DNA from 4 places in the Nonomuraea longicatena genome. Region 3 is predicted to be linked to each of the others. Evidence: riboswitches for the same ligand, from Rfam matches in the RefSeq annotation. Region 3 holds a riboswitch; each other region holds the start of a gene.
What was found. A riboswitch is a leader RNA that binds a small molecule or an ion and turns the genes downstream of it on or off. The one in region 3 is predicted to bind cyclic di-AMP.
Positions count from the first base shown of each region.

Region 1: it holds a riboswitch for cyclic di-AMP, as region 3 does, so the genes downstream of both, ABD120_RS03805 (coiled-coil domain-containing protein) here and ABD120_RS33970 (C40 family peptidase) in region 3, are expected to answer to the same signal.
Region 2: it holds a riboswitch for cyclic di-AMP, as region 3 does, so the genes downstream of both, ABD120_RS05035 (hypothetical protein) here and ABD120_RS33970 (C40 family peptidase) in region 3, are expected to answer to the same signal.
Region 4: it holds a riboswitch for cyclic di-AMP, as region 3 does, so the genes downstream of both, ABD120_RS28750 (CHAP domain-containing protein) here and ABD120_RS33970 (C40 family peptidase) in region 3, are expected to answer to the same signal.

Region 1 is NZ_BAAAHQ010000002.1:9,090-13,292, reverse strand. Features, by position in the region: gene ABD120_RS03815 (DeoR/GlpR family DNA-binding transcription regulator) at 1-461, shown strand, start outside; gene galT (galactose-1-phosphate uridylyltransferase) at 458-1,519, shown strand; cyclic di-AMP (ydaO/yuaA leader) riboswitch at 1,588-1,725, shown strand; gene ABD120_RS03805 (coiled-coil domain-containing protein) at 1,731-2,678, shown strand; gene ABD120_RS03800 (GAP family protein) at 2,705-3,391, opposite strand; gene ABD120_RS03795 (ATP-binding protein) at 3,467-3,931, opposite strand; gene ABD120_RS03790 (helix-turn-helix domain-containing protein) at 4,163-4,203, shown strand, end outside.
Region 2 is NZ_BAAAHQ010000002.1:271,146-275,348, reverse strand. Features, by position in the region: gene ABD120_RS05055 (lysophospholipid acyltransferase family protein) at 1-150, shown strand, start outside; gene ABD120_RS05050 (class I SAM-dependent methyltransferase family protein) at 147-917, shown strand; gene ABD120_RS05045 (aldo/keto reductase) at 914-1,774, shown strand; gene ABD120_RS05040 (DUF5302 domain-containing protein) at 1,848-2,045, shown strand; cyclic di-AMP (ydaO/yuaA leader) riboswitch at 2,211-2,346, shown strand; gene ABD120_RS05035 (hypothetical protein) at 2,550-3,368, shown strand; gene ABD120_RS05030 (hypothetical protein) at 3,483-4,203, opposite strand, start outside.
Region 3 is NZ_BAAAHQ010000045.1:62,412-66,614, reverse strand. Features, by position in the region: gene ABD120_RS33980 (RDD family protein) at 1-1,282, opposite strand, end outside; gene ABD120_RS33975 (amino-acid N-acetyltransferase) at 1,396-1,938, opposite strand; cyclic di-AMP (ydaO/yuaA leader) riboswitch at 2,186-2,331, shown strand; gene ABD120_RS33970 (C40 family peptidase) at 2,337-3,359, shown strand; gene ABD120_RS33965 (helix-turn-helix domain-containing protein) at 3,364-3,576, opposite strand; gene lysX (bifunctional lysylphosphatidylglycerol synthetase/lysine--tRNA ligase LysX) at 3,922-4,203, opposite strand, start outside.
Region 4 is NZ_BAAAHQ010000036.1:14,843-19,045, reverse strand. Features, by position in the region: gene ABD120_RS28760 (response regulator) at 1-287, shown strand, start outside; gene ABD120_RS28755 (aldo/keto reductase) at 433-1,248, shown strand; cyclic di-AMP (ydaO/yuaA leader) riboswitch at 1,411-1,546, shown strand; gene ABD120_RS28750 (CHAP domain-containing protein) at 1,560-2,249, shown strand; gene ABD120_RS28745 (aldose epimerase family protein) at 2,502-3,353, shown strand; gene ABD120_RS28740 (phosphotransferase family protein) at 3,343-4,203, shown strand, end outside.

The DNA.
Region 1 (4,203 bases), on a different contig from region 3:
CGCTGGCCCACCACCTCGTCGCCGTGGCCGAGTTGACCGTCATCACCAACTCGATCCCGGTCGCCGAGGTCTTCCACCGCACCCCCCGCGCCGACCGCACGGTCGTGCTGACCGGCGGAGTGCGCACCCCCTCCGACGCGCTCGTCGGCCCCGTCGCGGTCGCCGCGATCCGGCGCCTGCACGTCGACACCCTGTTCCTCGGTGTGCACGGCATGAGCACGCGGGCCGGTTTCACCACGCCCAACCTGCTGGAGTCCGAGACCGACCGCGAACTCGTCACCGCCGCCGGCCGCCTGGTCGTCCTCGCCGACCACACCAAGTGGAACACCGTCGGCATCAGCACGATCGCCGATCTGAGCGAGGCCGACCTCGTCGTCAGCGACCCGGCGCTACCGGAGGAGGCCCGCGCCGAACTGTCCGAGCGGGCCTGTGAAGTCATCATCGCGGAAGGCACGCAGTGAAGCGCACCATCACCCACCTGGCCGACGGGCGGGAGCTCATCTACTTCGACCGGCGCGACGACGCCGACCGCGGCGCGGTCGACCGGCGTCCGCTCGATCCCCGGCCCGTGGCCTCCGAACTGCGCTACGACCCGCTGACGGAGGAGTGGGTCGCCATCGCGGGGCACCGGCAGACGCGCACGTTCCTGCCGTCGGCCGCCGAGTGCCCGCTGTGCCCGTCCACGGACACGCACTCGTCGGAGATCCCGGCCGCCGACTACGACGTGGTCGTGTTCGAGAACCGCTTCCCCTCATTCAGCGGAAATTTCGGGACTTATCGTGATGTCGGGGGGTTGAGTGAGGTCAGGCCCGGTGCGGGCCGCTGCGAGGTCGTCTGCTTCACCTCGGAGCACTCCTCGTCGTTCTCCCGGCTGTCCGACGCGCAGGTCGAGCTGGTCATGGAGGCATGGGCCGACCGTACGGCGGAGCTGTCCGCCATCGAGGGCGTCGAGCAGGTCTTCTGCTTCGAGAACCGGGGCGAGGAGATCGGCATCACGCTGCCGCACCCCCACGGGCAGATCTACGCCTACCCGTACGTGACCCCGCGCACCGCGCGCCAGCTCGCCGCCGCCGCCAAACGGCCGGGGCTGTTCGCCGACGTGCTGGCCGCGGAACGGGCGGGTGAGCGGGTCGTGGCCGCCAACGAACTGTGGACCGCCTTCGTGCCCGCGGCCGCCCGCTGGCCGTACGAGGTGCATGTCTACCCCCACCGGCGGGTGCCCGACCTCGCGGCGCTGAGCGAGGAGGAGCGCGCGGCCTTCGCCCCGCTCTACACCTCGGTGCTGCGGGCGCTCGACGGGCTGTTCGGCGTCGCCATGCCGTACGTCTCCGCCTGGCACCAGGCGCCGGTGCGTCACCTGCGTGAGCTGGGATATCTCCACCTGGAGCTGTTCAGCGTCAGACGGGCGCCGGGCAAGCTCAAGTACCTTGCCGGATCGGAGTCCGCTATGGGAGCCTTCGTCAACGACGTGCTTCCCGAAGAGGCCGCCCGGCAGATTCGATCACAGGTAGATCACTAATTGATTTCCGATTAGACTCGCATTGCCGGACATTTACCACTAACATCCTCACTGGCACCGGTCGTCACAGCCGTTGCCCGCCTAATCCCGGGCGTGTTGCCCGGGAGCCGGGGACCCACTTGCACCTGGGGTGAATCCACTTTCGTGGTAGGGCAGCTTCCAGCCCGAATCCGTCAGCTAACCCGGTCGGCAGATGGAGAGGATCTTCGCTGTGGCAGTTGCGTCCCCCGCGACTCTGGCCATCGGACTCATCACCGCGAGCACGCTGTTTCTCGCCCCCACTGCGCAGGCGGCCCCCAAGCCTTCGGAGAAGCAGTTGCGTGGCGAGCTCGTCGACCTCAACAAGAAAGTCGATCAGCTGATCGAGCAGTACAACGGAAAGCGCGTCGCCCTCGCCAAGGCGCAGGACGCCGAGAAGACGGCGGGCGCCCGGCTCGCCGAGGCGGAGAAGACACTCGGCGACGCCCAGCGCCGCGTGACCGAGATCGCCACCAAGCGTTACCAGAGCCAGAGCGCCGCACTTCCCCACTTCCTCGTGCCCGACGCCGGGGCCGCAGCGGTGATGGAACAGATCACCGACGAGGAGCAGGCCGTCGTCGACAACCTGGTCGTCGTTCGCGACGAGAAGAAGAAGGCCGCCGACGAGGCCGCCGCGCTCGCCGTCGACCTCGCCGCCCAGGCCGACGAGGTCGACAAGCGGCGCACGGAGGCCGAGGGCGTCATCGACGACATCAAGGCCAAGCTGAAGGCACTCATGCCGTACGGCACCGGCAAGCGCGCCAACGGCAGCTGGGCCCCCGAACTGCCCGCGGGGCGCGAGAACATCACCTCCCGCATGCGGATCATCCGCGACGAGATCAAGAAGACCTTCGACATGCCGTTCGAGATCGGCTGCTACCGCTCAGGTGGTGGCGGAGAGCACCCTCTCGGCCGCGCCTGCGACTTCATGATGAGCACCGGCGGCAGCATGCCGACCGCCGCCAACCTGCGGCTCGGGGACCGGATCTCCGAGTGGGCCATCAAGAACAAGGACCGCTTCGGCGTGAAGTACGTGATCTGGAAGCAGCGCATCAACATGGGCTCGGGCTGGCGCCAGATGAGCGACCGGGGCAGCATCACCCAGAACCACTACGACCATCCGCACATCTCGATGTACTGACTTGGAACGTTCCCAAACCGCCGGACTCACCCTCCGGCGACCAGATCCCGGAAGAAGTCCAGCTTGACCAGCGCGTCGCGGGCGATGAGGAAGCCGACGATCGCGAGGGTCCAGCCCACGGCGGAAGCGGCGTTCCTGGTGATGAAGGCGCGCACGCGCTCCAGCATCCCCTCGATGCGGGGCCCGGCGAGGGCGCGGCCGGCCATCAGCACCAGCATCGGCACGACCATCAGCACCACGTAGCCCGCCAGCAGCGGCAGCCACTGCGCGGCACCCAGCCCGGCGGTCGTCATCAACCCGACGGCCGCCAGGTACGGGAACATCGTCGCGACCTCGACCAGACCGGCCGTGAGCGCGACGCCCATCATGGTGAGGGGCCCGCCCACCTTGGGCTCCCACGGCTTCTTCTGCTTCTTGGAGTCGAACTTCCAGCTCAGCGCGAACAGGAAGACGCCGAGGACGAGCTGGACCCAGTACGCGGGCTGGGACTCCAGCGCAGCGCCGAAACGCTCCATCACCACCGACAGGCCCATCATGAGGGCGACGCCGACGAGGAAGTAGAAGACGCTGATCGTGGTCAGGTAGACCACCAGACGGCCGCCCTGGCGCCGATCGGAGGACAGCATGAGGACCAGCGGGATGCCGAGCGTCCCGAAACTGGTGCTGTCCCACAGGGCGAGGGCGCCGAGAGTGAGGAGGAGCGCGAGATCCATGACCAACAGAGTGGCAGCGCGGAGCGGGGCTTTCCTCCTACGGGGGAGCCAACCGGACGTACGACTTTGTGCTGACTACTCGGTGCGGAACAGCGCCCACACGGCCTTTCCGCCGCGGTTGAGCGGATCCCAGCCCCAGCACTGGCTGTACGTCTCGACGATGTACAGGCCCCGGCCGTTCTCGGAGACGAAGTCCGGTTCCTTGCGCGTCGGCACCTCGTCGCTCGGGTCGGCCACCGCGAGCAGGACGTGCGGCGCCACGCGCATCAGCAGAAGGGTGAGGCCGGCGTGACCCCGGGTGTAACGCACCGCGTTCGTCACGAGTTCGGAGACCACCAGGGCGGCGTCGTCGCTGAGCTCGGCACAACCCCAGTCGCTGAGCGTGGCCCGGGTCACGTCACGGGCGGTCTTGACCGAGTCGGCCTGAAAAGGGAGCGGACACGCCGTGGTGTGCGGGTGGCGGTTCTCCAGCAGGGTGTCGAATCCGACTTCGCGGGTGATCTGCAGGCAATCGGCAGTGGCCAGAGGATCCTCCACCATTCTGCCGCTACCTCCAGCTCCCCATTGGTTTAGTGCATGTTTGGCCCAATATGCACTAGGCCATCATGGGTCACCGACCGGTGATGCTGCAAGACCCAAATGCACGTGCAAATGTAATGTGCACCTGCATTGGGCTCGGCGCGCGAGTATGCCGAATCGGACACGGGGTTGAGACCTTGTCATACCCGGCGCTCGGATGTCACTGTGTGTGCGGACGTATTGGAGGCACCGTTGACGCAGAACCAGCCGGGCTCCGGGCCCACGGCGCTGCG
Region 2 (4,203 bases), on a different contig from region 3:
CTGCTGACGGCTCCCCACCCGCCCCTCGATCCCACCCCCGAAACTGCGGTGCACATCCGTTCAGCGCTTTCAGCAACCAGAGAACCAGGCACGGCGGACGTCCGGCGGTCCCCATCCCTCCAAAGCCTTCAGAAAGAGGAAATGTCATGAAGTGGTGGTTGATGCGGCTCCTGCTGCGTACCGTCGGCCGGCTCAGCCGGGGCATCCGCATCGGCTACCGGCACGGCTTCGACAGCGGCACCATGCTCGACTACGTCTACGCCGACCGCTCCCACGGCGCCCTGCTCATCGGCAGGCTCATCGACCGCGTCTACCTGAACGCCGTCGGCTGGCGAGCCATCCGAGCCCGCCGCGACCTCCTCGGCGACGTACTCAGGGAAGAGATCTCCGCCAGAGCGGGCCGCGCGCTCATCCTGGACGTCGCGGCCGGGCCCGGACGTTACCTGCTCGACGTCGCCAGGGAGCAGCCCGACGTCGAGGTCGTCTGCCGCGACCTCGCCCCCGCGGGGCTTGAGCTCGGACGGCGGCGGGCGGCCGCGCGCGGTCTCACCAACGTCCGCTTCGAGCGGGGCGACGCCTTCGACCCGGCCCCGCTGGGCCGTCCCGCCGACATCGTCGTGGTGTCCGGCCTGTACGAACTGATCCTGGACGACGACACGATCCGCGAGTCCTTCGTACGGCTGCGCGACCTGCTCGCCCCCGACGGCGTGCTGGTGTTCACCACGCAGACGCAGCACCCGCAACTGGAGTTCATCGCCAACGTGCTGCCCAACCGCGACGGCGAGTTGTGGGTGATGAAGTGCCGCCAGGCCGAGCAACTGCACGCCTGGGCCCTCGCGGCCGGGTACGGCGACGCGGTGAGTCGCCGCGAAAGAGTCGGCCTGTTCACGGTCACCACGGCCATGATGAAGGGATGAGGACTCGAGTCATCGGAACGACCGCTGTGAGCGCCGTCGGGCTGGGCGCCATGCCTATGTCGGTGCGGGGCCACATGCCTGACGAGGCCCAGTCGATCAGGACCGTCCACGCGGCGCTCGACGCCGGGGTGACCCTGATCGACACCGCCGACGCCTACACCCCCAGCCATACCGACGTGGGGCACAACGAACGGCTGGTCGCCAAGGCGCTGGCCTCCTGGGGCGGTGACGGCGACCGGGTGCTGGTGGCGACCAAGGGGGGTCACACCCGCGTGGAAGGCGGCGGGGGCTGGGAGGTCGACGGCAGGCCCGAATACCTGGTCCGGGCCTGCGAGGCGTCGCTGAAGGCGTTGGGCGTCGAGGCCATCGGCCTCTACCAGCACCATCGGCCCGACCCGGCGGTGCCGTACGAGGAGACGATCGGGGCGCTGCGCGATCTGCTCGACGCCGGGAAGATCCGGATGGCCGGAATCTCCAACGCCGATCCGGAGCAGATCAGGACGGCACAGCGGATTCTCGGCGGACGGCTGGCGAGTGTGCAGAACGAGTACTCGCCGCGCTTCCGCAGCAGTGAGCCGGAGGTGGACGTCTGCGCCGACCTGGGGCTCGCGTTCCTGCCGTGGTCGCCGCTCGGCGGCATGTCGGAGGCGGGCGAGCTGGGCGGCAGGCACGCGGTCTTCGCCGAGGTGGCGGCCGAGCGCGGGGTGTCGCCGCAGCGGGTGTGCATCGCCTGGGAGCTGGCCAGGAGCCCGGTGATGATCCCGATCCCGGGCGCCAGCCGTCCGTCGAGCATCCTGGACTGCGTGGCGGCGGCCGACCTCGACCTGACGGAGTCCGAGCTGGCCAGGCTGGGCTGAGGCGGGCGTCCGGTTTCGCGTCGCGCGAGCACACATGCGAAGCTGGGGGCGTCCCAAACACCAGGAGGTCCTCATGGCGGAATCACCGGAGCCCGAAGTCAGCGAAACTCCCGAGGACGAGATGAAGCGCAAGTTCCGGGAGGCACTGGACCGTAAGCGGAACCAGAATGCCGACGCGGGCGCGGGTGGCAGGGGCTCGGATCACTCGAAGATCCACGGCGCACATGGCCCCGCTGCCAACAAGCGATCGTTCCGACGCAAGAGCGGCTGAAACCGCGATATTTCCGGGGGGTACGGCTTACCGTACCCCCCTTTCTCTTGACCTTATTAGGTAGATCTTCGCCCGTTTCATGGCGTTTGCTTTGCATTTGTCGGGTTTGAGGCATACAGTCCATAGCGTTACCAGCTGGTGACCTGGCCCTTCACCAAGAAGGCCGACCGGCTGGCGCCGAATCCCGCTCCGGCGGGAACCGGGGAACCACGTTCCTTGGGGTGAATCCGACGAACCGTCGGTAGGGCACCTCCACGCCCGAACCCGTCAGCTAACCCGGTAGGCGAGATGGAGAGGACAGCTATCTCATGCACTGCCGCGACGTACCCCTCACCCGCGTAGCTTCACCCGCCGCCTACTGAGCGGCCCCTTCCTCAAGGATCACCACCCCCCCTAGCGCTCCCGCGTAGCGACCGTTCGGCCTTTTGCCCGGCTACGCGCCGATGACGAGCGCCATCCCTGACCCCGTACGAAGGACTTTGCTTTATGTCTCGCCGCTTCGGCATGCGTAGCTTTGCCATGTTCGTCTCCACCGCCGCCCTTGCCGGTGCCGTCACCGTCGGCGCCGGGGCGCCCGCGTCGGCCGACGACCACTTCACCGACAAGCAGACCCTCCTGCACGGCTCCACCACCGCCTCCTACTACTGGGACGACGGCTCCGGCCGCAACGGCGACACCGGCATGCCCGCCAGCGGCAAGCCCATGCAGAAGGGTCTGGCCGCCAGCCCGAGCTGGCCGCTGCTCACCGAGGGCTACGTCGTCTACAAGGGCAAGAAGATGCCCTTCTTCGTCGGCGACCGAGGCCCCGGCATCCCCTCCAACAGGGGCATCATGCTCGACCTCGACGCCAAGACCTTCGCCGACCTCACCGGCGGCACCTTCAACTCGCGCTCGCTGACCGTCGACGGCGTCGGCGGCCAGGGTCACATCAAGGTGGACTACGTCATCACCAAGTGGGGACCCGGCGTCGGCAAGAAGAACCACCCGGTCGCCTTCGCCACCGGCGCCTGGGGTCGCAAGGACCACAACCCGGCCAAGCCGCCGGTGATCGCCGCCGAGAAGCCGGCCGAGAAGCCGTCGCAGGACGCCGCGGAGAAGAACGCTCCCGCCGTGGTCGCCGAGCGGCCCAGCTCCACCCCCGGCGCCAAGAGCCCGAAGGCCGCGTCGGCTGAGAACGCGTCCGCGCAGCTCGCGGCGGCCAGCACCGCTGACGAGAGCCGTCCGACCGGCGTCGCCGCCCTCGCCGTCATCGGCGGGCTGGCCCTGCTCGGCGGCGGACTGTTCATCGGCCGCGACCGCCTGCGCAAGGTCTTCCAGCGCTGACCTGACGCACTCGAAAGCACGTACAAAAGGGCTGTCCACCCGTCTGCGTGAAGCGGGCGTCCCCAGACCTCACCGGTCGGGGGACGCCCGCTTCCGCCGTTTCCGGGGGACTCGTCAGCGCAGCCGTTCCAGGCCCTGCTTGACGGCCGCCAGCACCTCGGGATCCCGCATGGGGTTGGCGCGGGGCACGTGCGGCCCTTCCCGCCGGGCACTCCTGCCCCGCCTCGGCAACTCCCCGTACGGTGGCCTGCCCCGCCCGGCGGTGGCCGCCCCACCCGCGTCGGCGCGGGCCGCGGCCTCGGAAGGCGCCGTTTCCCGCCCACCGGTACGGCTCGCCAGGTCAGCGGGGGCTTCTTCGCCCAGGCCGGCGAGCGCCGTCGCGCCGGCAGCCGAGGCGTCCGCCACCTCGACCACGTCCACCATCTCGACCACGTCCGAGATATCGGCCTCGCCCACCACCTCGGCCACGTCCGAGACGTCGGCCCCGTCCACCGTCTCGGCCACGTCCGGCATTCTGGACGCGGCCGTCTTCTTGGACCGGTGGGGTTCTTCGGGAGGGGGCTGTGGGCCGGAGGCGGGTTCCGGGCGGGTGAGCAGGCCCAGGGCGGCCATCCGGCGCACGGTGAGCAGCACCGTGTAGACCGGCTGCCCGAGCCGGACCGCCAGGTCCGCCGGTGTGGCGACCCCGTCCGCGTGGATCAGGATCTCCCATTCGAGCTCCCCCACCGTGACCCGCTGTCCCGGCGGCCGGTGCGCGGGCGTGACGGGCACGCCGTCGAGCTCCGTCGATGGCCAGGTCTGCGCCAACTCGCTTCTCCTTCGCGCGCACTCGCGG
Region 3 (4,203 bases):
CGGACGAGGAGTTGTAGCTGACCACCAAGGCGCCGATCACGATCACGCCGAGGATGAAGTAGACGATGCCGAACAGGACGAAGTCGATGAGCCGGGCGACCAGGCGCTGCCACCACTCCGCCAGCGGCGCGGGCGCGCCGGGCGGCTGCACCCCGACGGGCTGGTTGTACGGCTGACCGTAGCCGGGCTGCGCCTGGCCGTAGGGCTGGGCGGGTGCACCGTACTGCTGCTGGCCGTACTGCTGACCGTAACCGGGCTGGGGCTGACCGTACTGCTGCTGCTCGTATCCCGGCTGCGCGTACTGCTGCTGCCCGTAACCGGACTGGGCCTGCTGCCCGTAACCGTGTTGACCGGAGCCGGGCTGGCCGTAGCCGGACTGGTCGGGAGTGGGCTGGCCGTAGCCCTGCTGGTCGGAACCAGGCTGCTGACCGTAGGCGGGCTGCTGGCCGTAGCCCTGGTCAGGGGCGGGCTGGCCGTAGCCCTGGTCAGGGGCGGGCTGGCCGTAACCCTGGTCAGGGGCGGGCTGGCCGTAACCCTGCTGGTCCGAACCCGGCTGCTGACCGTAGGCGGGCTGCTGGCCGTAGCCCTGCTGGTCGGAACCAGGCTGCTGACCGTACGCGGGCTGCTGACCGTAGCCCTGGTCAGGGGCGGGCTGGCCATAACTCTGCTGGCCGTAACCCTGCTGGTCCGAACCAGGCTGCTGACCATAGGCAGGCTGGCCGTAGCCACCCTGCTGGTCATGAGCGGGCTGACCATGAGCCGGCTGGCCCTGGGCGGGCTGGCCGTACCCGGGCTGCTGGCCCTGGGCGGGCTCGAAGCCCGGCTGCTGACCCGACGGCTGTCCGTAGCCGGGCTGCTGACCCGACGGCGGCTGCTGTCCGTAGCCGGGCTGCTGGCCATAGGCAGGTTGTCCGTACGCGGGCTGCTGGCCGTAGCCCTGCTGCCCCTGGGCGGGCTGTCCGTAGGCGGGCTGCTGACCCGACGGTGGCTGCTGGCCGTAACCAGGCTGAGCGTACTGCTGATCCTGGCCGTATTGCTGGCCCTGGCCGGGCTGCTGTCCATACGCGGGCTGCTGGCCGTAGCCCTGCTGGCCCTGGGCGGGCTGGCCGTACTGCTGGCCGGAAGGCTGGCCGTAGCCTTCGCCCTCGTGCCGGTAGCCGACGACCGTCGCCTCGGGGTCGGACTCTCCCTGGGGGTAGCCCGAGTTCTGCTGTCCGTATTGAGGCGCCCCGGAATTGTCGCCGGGGTCGGCCTGCGGATACGGCGGCTGTCCGGTGCTCACCGTGTCACCTCGCTTCGAGTGTGCATGTGGCACATGTCAGGACACATGCCTTCGCTGCCCAACGTATCGACATAGGTATCTACAATCACCTTTCCCTTTGGTCGACGCCCGAGTCAAACGACGGGCAAGTGGAGCAGCATCCTGGTGTTGCCCAAGGTGTTGGGCTTGACGTGCTCCAGGTCGAGGAACTCGGCAACCCCCTCGTCATAGGAGGCGAGCAACTCGGCATAGACCTCAGGTGAGACGGGTGTGCCCTGGATCGGACGGAAGCCGTGGCGGGCGAAGAAATCGATCTCGAAAGTCAGGCAGAACACGCGCCGGAGCCCGAGTTCGCCGGCCGTTTTGATCAAAGCCGACACGATCTTGTACCCGATTCCCAGGCCACGGCTGTTCGGATCAACGGCGACCGTACGAATCTCCGCCAGATCCTCCCACAAGACATGCAATGCGCCGCAACCTACTACCTGGCCACCGTGTTCGGCGACCCAGAATTCCTGTATGTCCTCATACAGGGTCACGGTCGCCTTCTCCAGCAGCCGGGGACCGGCGCCGGCATAGGTGTCCACGAGGCGCCTGATCGCGTGGACGTCGGGGGTCCGGGCGCGTCTCACGACGAGCCCTAGGTCGGGAACCTCTCGTTCGGCCACCTGCTCCATGGCAGTTCAGCGTACAGAGCGCATTACGGTTCGTCCGTATTTACCCACCCCGCGACCACATACGGCCCAGCCGCGCTCACCTGGCCATCAGGCTCTCAAACAGGGGCAAACAGGGCGCAATTTCCCCACTACTGTGATCGCACCGTTACTCTTCGGTTGCACAACCGCCACCGAATCCGCGATTCCGGTTGAGCACGAACTCCGGGTGCACTAGTGTCCACCGACGATGTCACCCCGCGCAGGCGCGCGAGGCGGCACGCCTAATCCCATCGAGAGGAACCGGGAACCCACCCGTGGCCGAAGGCCACCGGGGTGAATCCGGGCGACCTTGCCCGGTAGGGCCACTCAGCCCGAACCCGTCAGCCAACCCGGTCGGCGTCGTCGAGAGGAACTGGTTGGTGAAGAGGAACAGCGCGAGCGAACCTCCCGAACCCGGGAGCCGGAGAAGACTCGCCGCCGTCGTGACCGCCCTGGTGTTGACCATTCCCATCGGCCCCGTCGGCACCGCCGGCACAGCGGCCGCCGACCCTGAGCCCACCCTCAAGGAGCTCGCCGACCGGGCGGAGAAGCTGCACACGCAGATCGGCACCCTCTCCGAGCAGTACAACGGCCAGCGGGTGAAGCTCAAGGACGCCGAGAAGGCCGTGGACGACGCCGAGCGCACCCTCCGCGCCAGCCAGGCCGACCTCGACGTCAAGCAGCGCAGGGCGGGCGCGCTGGCCCAGCAGGAGTACATGACGGGCGGCCTGAACAACACGCTGGCCCTGATGAGCCCCGCGGACCCCGAGACCTTCCTGGGCCGGGCCGCCACCACGTACGCCATCCAGCGGCAGCACGGCGAGCAGCTCGGCCAGGTCACCCGCGCGCGCAAGGCCGCGGAGACCGCCAGGACGGGCGCGAAGGCCCGCATCGCCGAGGTCCGCCGGCTCGTCGACGACCTCGGCAGCAGGCGCGACAAGATCACCAAGCTGGTGGCGAAGGTCGAGGGCGACCTGTTCGGCCGCGCACTCGGCGAGGCCGGACGGCCCGGCACCCCGGCCAAGCGGGTCGAACTGCCGATCCCCGGGCAGGGCAAGGCCGCCACAGCGGCCAGGTGGGCGCTGACGCAGCAGCTCAAGCCGTACGTGTGGGGGGCCGAGGGCCCCGGCTCCTACGACTGCTCCGGTCTGGTGATGGCCGCCTACAAGCAGGTCGGCATCTCGCTGCCGCACTACACCGGCCACCAGTGGACGGCGGGCAAGCGCATTTCACGCGCCGAACTGCGCCCCGGCGACCTGGTGTTCTTCTACAACGACCTGCACCACGTAGGCATCTACCTGGGCGGCGGCATGATGGTGCACGCGCCGCGCACCGGTGACGTGGTGCGGATCGCCGCGATCGACCGGCGCCCGTGGGCGGGCGCGGTGCGAATCGCCGCCTGATCACTCAGATGAGTTGACGACGGGCCGCCCAGGCCACCGCTTCGATCGCGGTGGCCACGCCGATCCTGTCGCAAATTCCGCGCAAACGGCGGCGTACGGTGCGTCCACTGACGTCCAGCCGGCGCCCCACCCGATCGACCGTGACACCCTTGGCCAGCTCGGCCAACAAGGCTAAATCGGCATGGCTCAGCTCGACGCCCTCGGTGAGCACATCCATCGGGAGCCCTCCCCCCAACAGTGGAACTCGCAAGACGTCTCGGCCCGAGCGTAGGTGCTCGTCTCGGAGACGGTAAACGCATTCGCGAAAGGACGTCAAGCGCGGCTGTCGGGACCCTTGACAAGGCGCATTGACTTGATCGGCAAAGATGTGAGCTACTCACCATATGTCGTCACACGTCGGGACGGGATGAGCCGTCACAGCGCCCCTGACAACACCTCACCCGAATCTGACAAGTTGAAAGTTTCCTTCGCGCTCCGTGCGCGTGGCGAGGGAAAACGCGCAGGTCGCCTGCGTACTTCGCGACGGAGGCGGCCGGGCGGCCGCGACGGGCCGCCCGGACGCTCACTGACCGGCGGGCTTGACCAGCGGGAAGAGGATCGTGTCGCGGATGTTCTTGCCGGTGAGGGCCATGATCATGCGATCGATGCCGACGCCGACGCCGCCCGTGGGCGGCATCGCGTACTCCAGCGACTGCAGGAAGTCCTCGTCGACCTGCATGGCCTCCGGGTCGCCTCCGGCGGCGAGCAGCGACTGCTCGACCAGGCGGCGGCGCTGCTCGATCGGGTCGTTGAGCTCGGAGTAGGCGGTGCCGAGCTCGGTGCCGAAGCCGATAAGGTCCCACTT
Region 4 (4,203 bases), on a different contig from region 3:
TCGTGGGCCAGGGGGACGTGGACCGGGTGCTCGGGACGCTGCGCGGCACCTCCCGGCTGCCGAAGGGGCTGCAGCAGGACACGCTGGACGTCGTCGCGGCGCTGCTGCGGGAGCGCCCGGAGGGCCTGTCCGCTCAGGCGGCGGGCCTGGCGGCGGGGGTGTCGCGGGTGACGGCCCGGCGCTATCTGGAGTACCTCGTGGACATCGGCCAGGCGGCGCGGGTGCCCCGCTACGGCGGCGTCGGACGGCCGGAACTCCTCTACCGGATGACCCCGCGAAGTTCATGAGGGCCTGCATCGAACCGGCCGACCTCGACGCGGCGTAGAGCAGCTGGAGCGGCGATTCCCCCCAAGCCCATCGCTTCTTCACGACCGGTTCAAACCGGCCCGGCGGCCCTGAGCCGGGGGGAACCCGGCGTGAACAATGGGGATTATGAACTCGCTGCTGCTCAACACCGACGGCGTCCAGATCCCGCAGCTCGGCTTCGGCGTCTGGCAGGTGCCGGACCACGCCGCCGAGCAGGCGGTGACGACGGCCTTCGCGAACGGATACCGGCACATCGACACCGCCGCCCTCTACCACAACGAGGAGGGGGTGGGGCGGGCCGTCCGGGCCTCCGGCCTGCCCAGGGAGAAGGTGTTCGTTACCACCAAACTCTGGAACGACGGTCACGAGCATGCCGAGCGGGCCTTCGACGAGAGCCTTCTCCGGCTCGGGCTCGACCATGTGGACCTCTATCTCATCCATTGGCCGGCCCCCAAGAACGACAAATATGTACAGGCTTGGCGAACGCTGGAAAAGATCTACCGAGACGGCAGGACGCGCGCGATCGGCGTCTCGAACTTCGGCATCGCCCACCTCCAGCGGCTCATGGACGAGACCGACATCGTCCCGTCCATCAACCAGATCGAGCTCCACCCCAACCTGCCCCAGAAGGAGCTGCGCGCCTTCCACACGGCCAACGGCATCCTCACCGAGGCGTGGAGCCCGCTCGGCCAGGGCAAGGGCCTGCTCGAAGACCCCGCGCTCGCCGCGCTCGCCGACAAGCACGGGAGGTCGCCCGCGCAGATCGTGCTGCGCTGGCACATCCAGCTCGGCAACGTGGTGATCCCGAAATCCGTCACTCCCTCCCGTATCAAGGAGAACATCAATGTCTTTGATTTCATCCTTGACCACGAGGACCTCGCGGCCATCGGCGCGCTGAGCAACGGCAGGCGTCTCGGACCCGATCCCGAGACTTTTAACTAACGCGCAATCCCCGGCCGGTGCGGGCTTTTCGCCGCACCGGCCTTCACCTGCGCTTTCCGGGAGTTGTCAGGCTCTTGCCTGGTGTATTACCTTCGGCGCATCGAACACATACGACTGGGCTACCAGATCGTTGCCAGACCGACACGAACAAATCGCAGGCTTTGCCTGTGAACGCTGAATCCGCACCATCGCGGAACCGGGGACCCAGTCCTTCGGGGTGAATCGGCGCACTGCGCCGTAGGGCAGCTTCCACGCCCGAACCCGTCAGCTAACCCGGTAAGCGTCATGGAAGCAAGGAGTTGTCCTTTTCGATGGCGAAGAATCTTCTGTCTCGCACCCCCAAGATTCACATTGCCCGCGCCCTGCTCGGTGCGGCGATCGCGGCCTCCGCGTTCGCGGCCCTGCCCGCCCAGGCCGACAGCCCGGTCGGCGCGGCGGCGGCGGGCGCCGTCCCCGCGGCCGTGGCCGCCAAGCAGCAGCCGCCCGTCGAGGGCACCGGAGACGTCAAGCCCACGGCCGCGCAGGTACTCACGCTGGCCAAGCAGCAGATCGGCACCACCGAGAACTCGCTCGGCGGCGGCACCAAGTTCCAGAAGTGGTACATGAACTCCCAGCGCGCGGCCGAGACCATCGCCCGCGACGGCGGCAACCGCCAGGCGTACCTGAACGCCGCCTGGTGCGCGATGTTCGTCTCCTGGGTCGGCGAGAACACCGGCGCCCGCTCCACGATCGGCTGGGACGCCTACACCGTCACCCACGCCAAGTGGTTCAAGGACAACGCCCGCTGGGGCGTCGAGCCCAAGGAAGGCTCGGTCGTCTTCTTCGCCTGGAACGGCAGCAAGAGCCTGACCTCGATCGAGCACGTCGGCTTCGTCGTCAAGGACAACGGAGACGGCACCCTGACCACCGTCGAGGGCAACACCGGCAACGGCAAGGTCGAGGAGCGGGTGCGGCCGAAGTCGCAGGTCGTCGGCTACGGCTACCCGGAGTACCGGGCATAGGTCCCCATCCCTCGGGAGAGTCCCCCGCCTCTCCCCACCCCCTGGAACGGCGCGTCCTCTCCCCTCGGACGCGCCGTTCCGCGTTGTCCGGGACGGGGGTGAGAGCGGAGTCGTCGCGGCGGGTCGGCGGCGGCGGGGAGGAGCGTCACCCTGGAGGCCGTCAGCCCTTCGTGGCGGGTGGGGTCAGAGTGGCTGGCCGTAACCGATAGAAAGGGTTGTCACAGAAACACGGCGGCGGAAGGCGGGGGCGCGGTGCTCATCGGGGGCGGATACACGGCTGAGGTCAGCGTGCGGGGAGCGGCCGTGCGGGCGCTCGGCCACCACGGGCGGGAGCTGATCACGAGCTGGCCCGAAGGCGGCCCCGTCCCCCACCATGCCGGGACGGTCCTCGCCCCCTGGCCCAACCGCGTCGCCGCGGGCCGGTACGTCTTCGACGGCGACACCCACCAGCTCGACCTCACCGAGCCCCGCCGGGGCAACGCCATCCACGGCCTCGTCGCCGCCGTCGACTGGGAGCCCGTCGAGTCCGGCGCGGCCCACGCCGTGCTGGCGCACACGATCACCCCGGCCCCCGGCTACCCGTTCACGCTCGCGCTGCGCGCCGAGCACCGCCTCACCGAGGACGGCCTCACCACCACGCTCACCGCCACGAACCTCGGCGAGCGCCCCGCCCCCTACGGCTGCGCCCCGCATCCGTGGCTGCTCGGCGACGACCTGCTGCGGGTACCCGCCTCGCGGGTGCTGCTGACCGACGAGGCGCTGCTGCCGCTCAAGCTGGCCGACGTCCACACGACCTTCTACGATTTCCGCGACCCCCGTCCCACGTCCGGCCTGGACGTGGACCACGCCTTCACGGGCCTGTCGGCGGGCGAGGTCCGGGTCGGCGCGACCAGGATCACCTGGGACCCGGCGGTGATGCCGTGGGTGCAGGTGTGCACCGGCGCCCAGCTCGGCTACCCGGGGGTCGCGGTCGAGCCGATGACCTGCCCGCCCGACGCCTTCAACTCGGGCACCGACCTGGTCAGGCTGGCCCCGGGCGGGAGCCACTCCGCCTCCTGGACGATCTCCGCGGTGGACGACAGAATCAGATCCCGTGGAAAGTAGGACAAAACGGCGGCTCACCCCCGCCGAACTCGACGACCTGACACGACGAGCCGTGGGAGCCGGAGTCCGCACCGCCGAAGAACTGACCGACGGGTACGCCAACGCGGTCTGGCGGCTGCGGCTCGACGACGACCGCGACGTGGTCCTCAAACTCGCCCCCCATCCCGATCTGGAGCTGCTCTCCTTCGAGCGCCACATACTGCGCATGGAGGCCGAGTCGATCGGCCTCGCGGCGGGCGTCGGCGTGCCGGTGGCCGAACTGGTGCGGGCGGGCTTCGACGACCCGGTGCTCGGCGGCGACTACCTGGTGTTCGAGACGCTCACCGGAGTCCCGTGGAACCAGGTCGAGCCCGACTCCCCCGCCGAGCTGCGCCGCGAGCTCGGCAGGCTGCTGGCGACCCTGAGCACCGTCACACAGCCGCCCGGCGCGGAGCCGGTGTTCGGCGCCCCCCACGCGGGGCTGTCCGGCCACACGTGGCGTGCGGCGTTCCTGACGATGCTCGACGCCCTCCTGTCCGACACCGTACGGTTCCCGACACCCCTGCCGGTCCCCGCCGAGGAGATGCGCGAGGTGGCGGAGCGGGCGGCGTGGGCCCTGGAAGAGGTGGAGCAGCCGAGGCTGGTGCACTTCGACGTGTGGCTGGGCAATGTGTTCCTGTCGCCCGGCGCGCGGGCGCCCATCCAGGCGATCATCGACCACGAGCGGGCCTTCTGGGGCGACCCGCTCGCCGAACTGCTCATGCCGACGCTCTACCAGGGGCTCGACGAGGCCGATCCGCTGGTGGCGGGCTACCGGGAGGTGGCGCCGCTGGACCTCGGCCCGGCCGCCCGCGTCCGCCTGCTGCTCTAC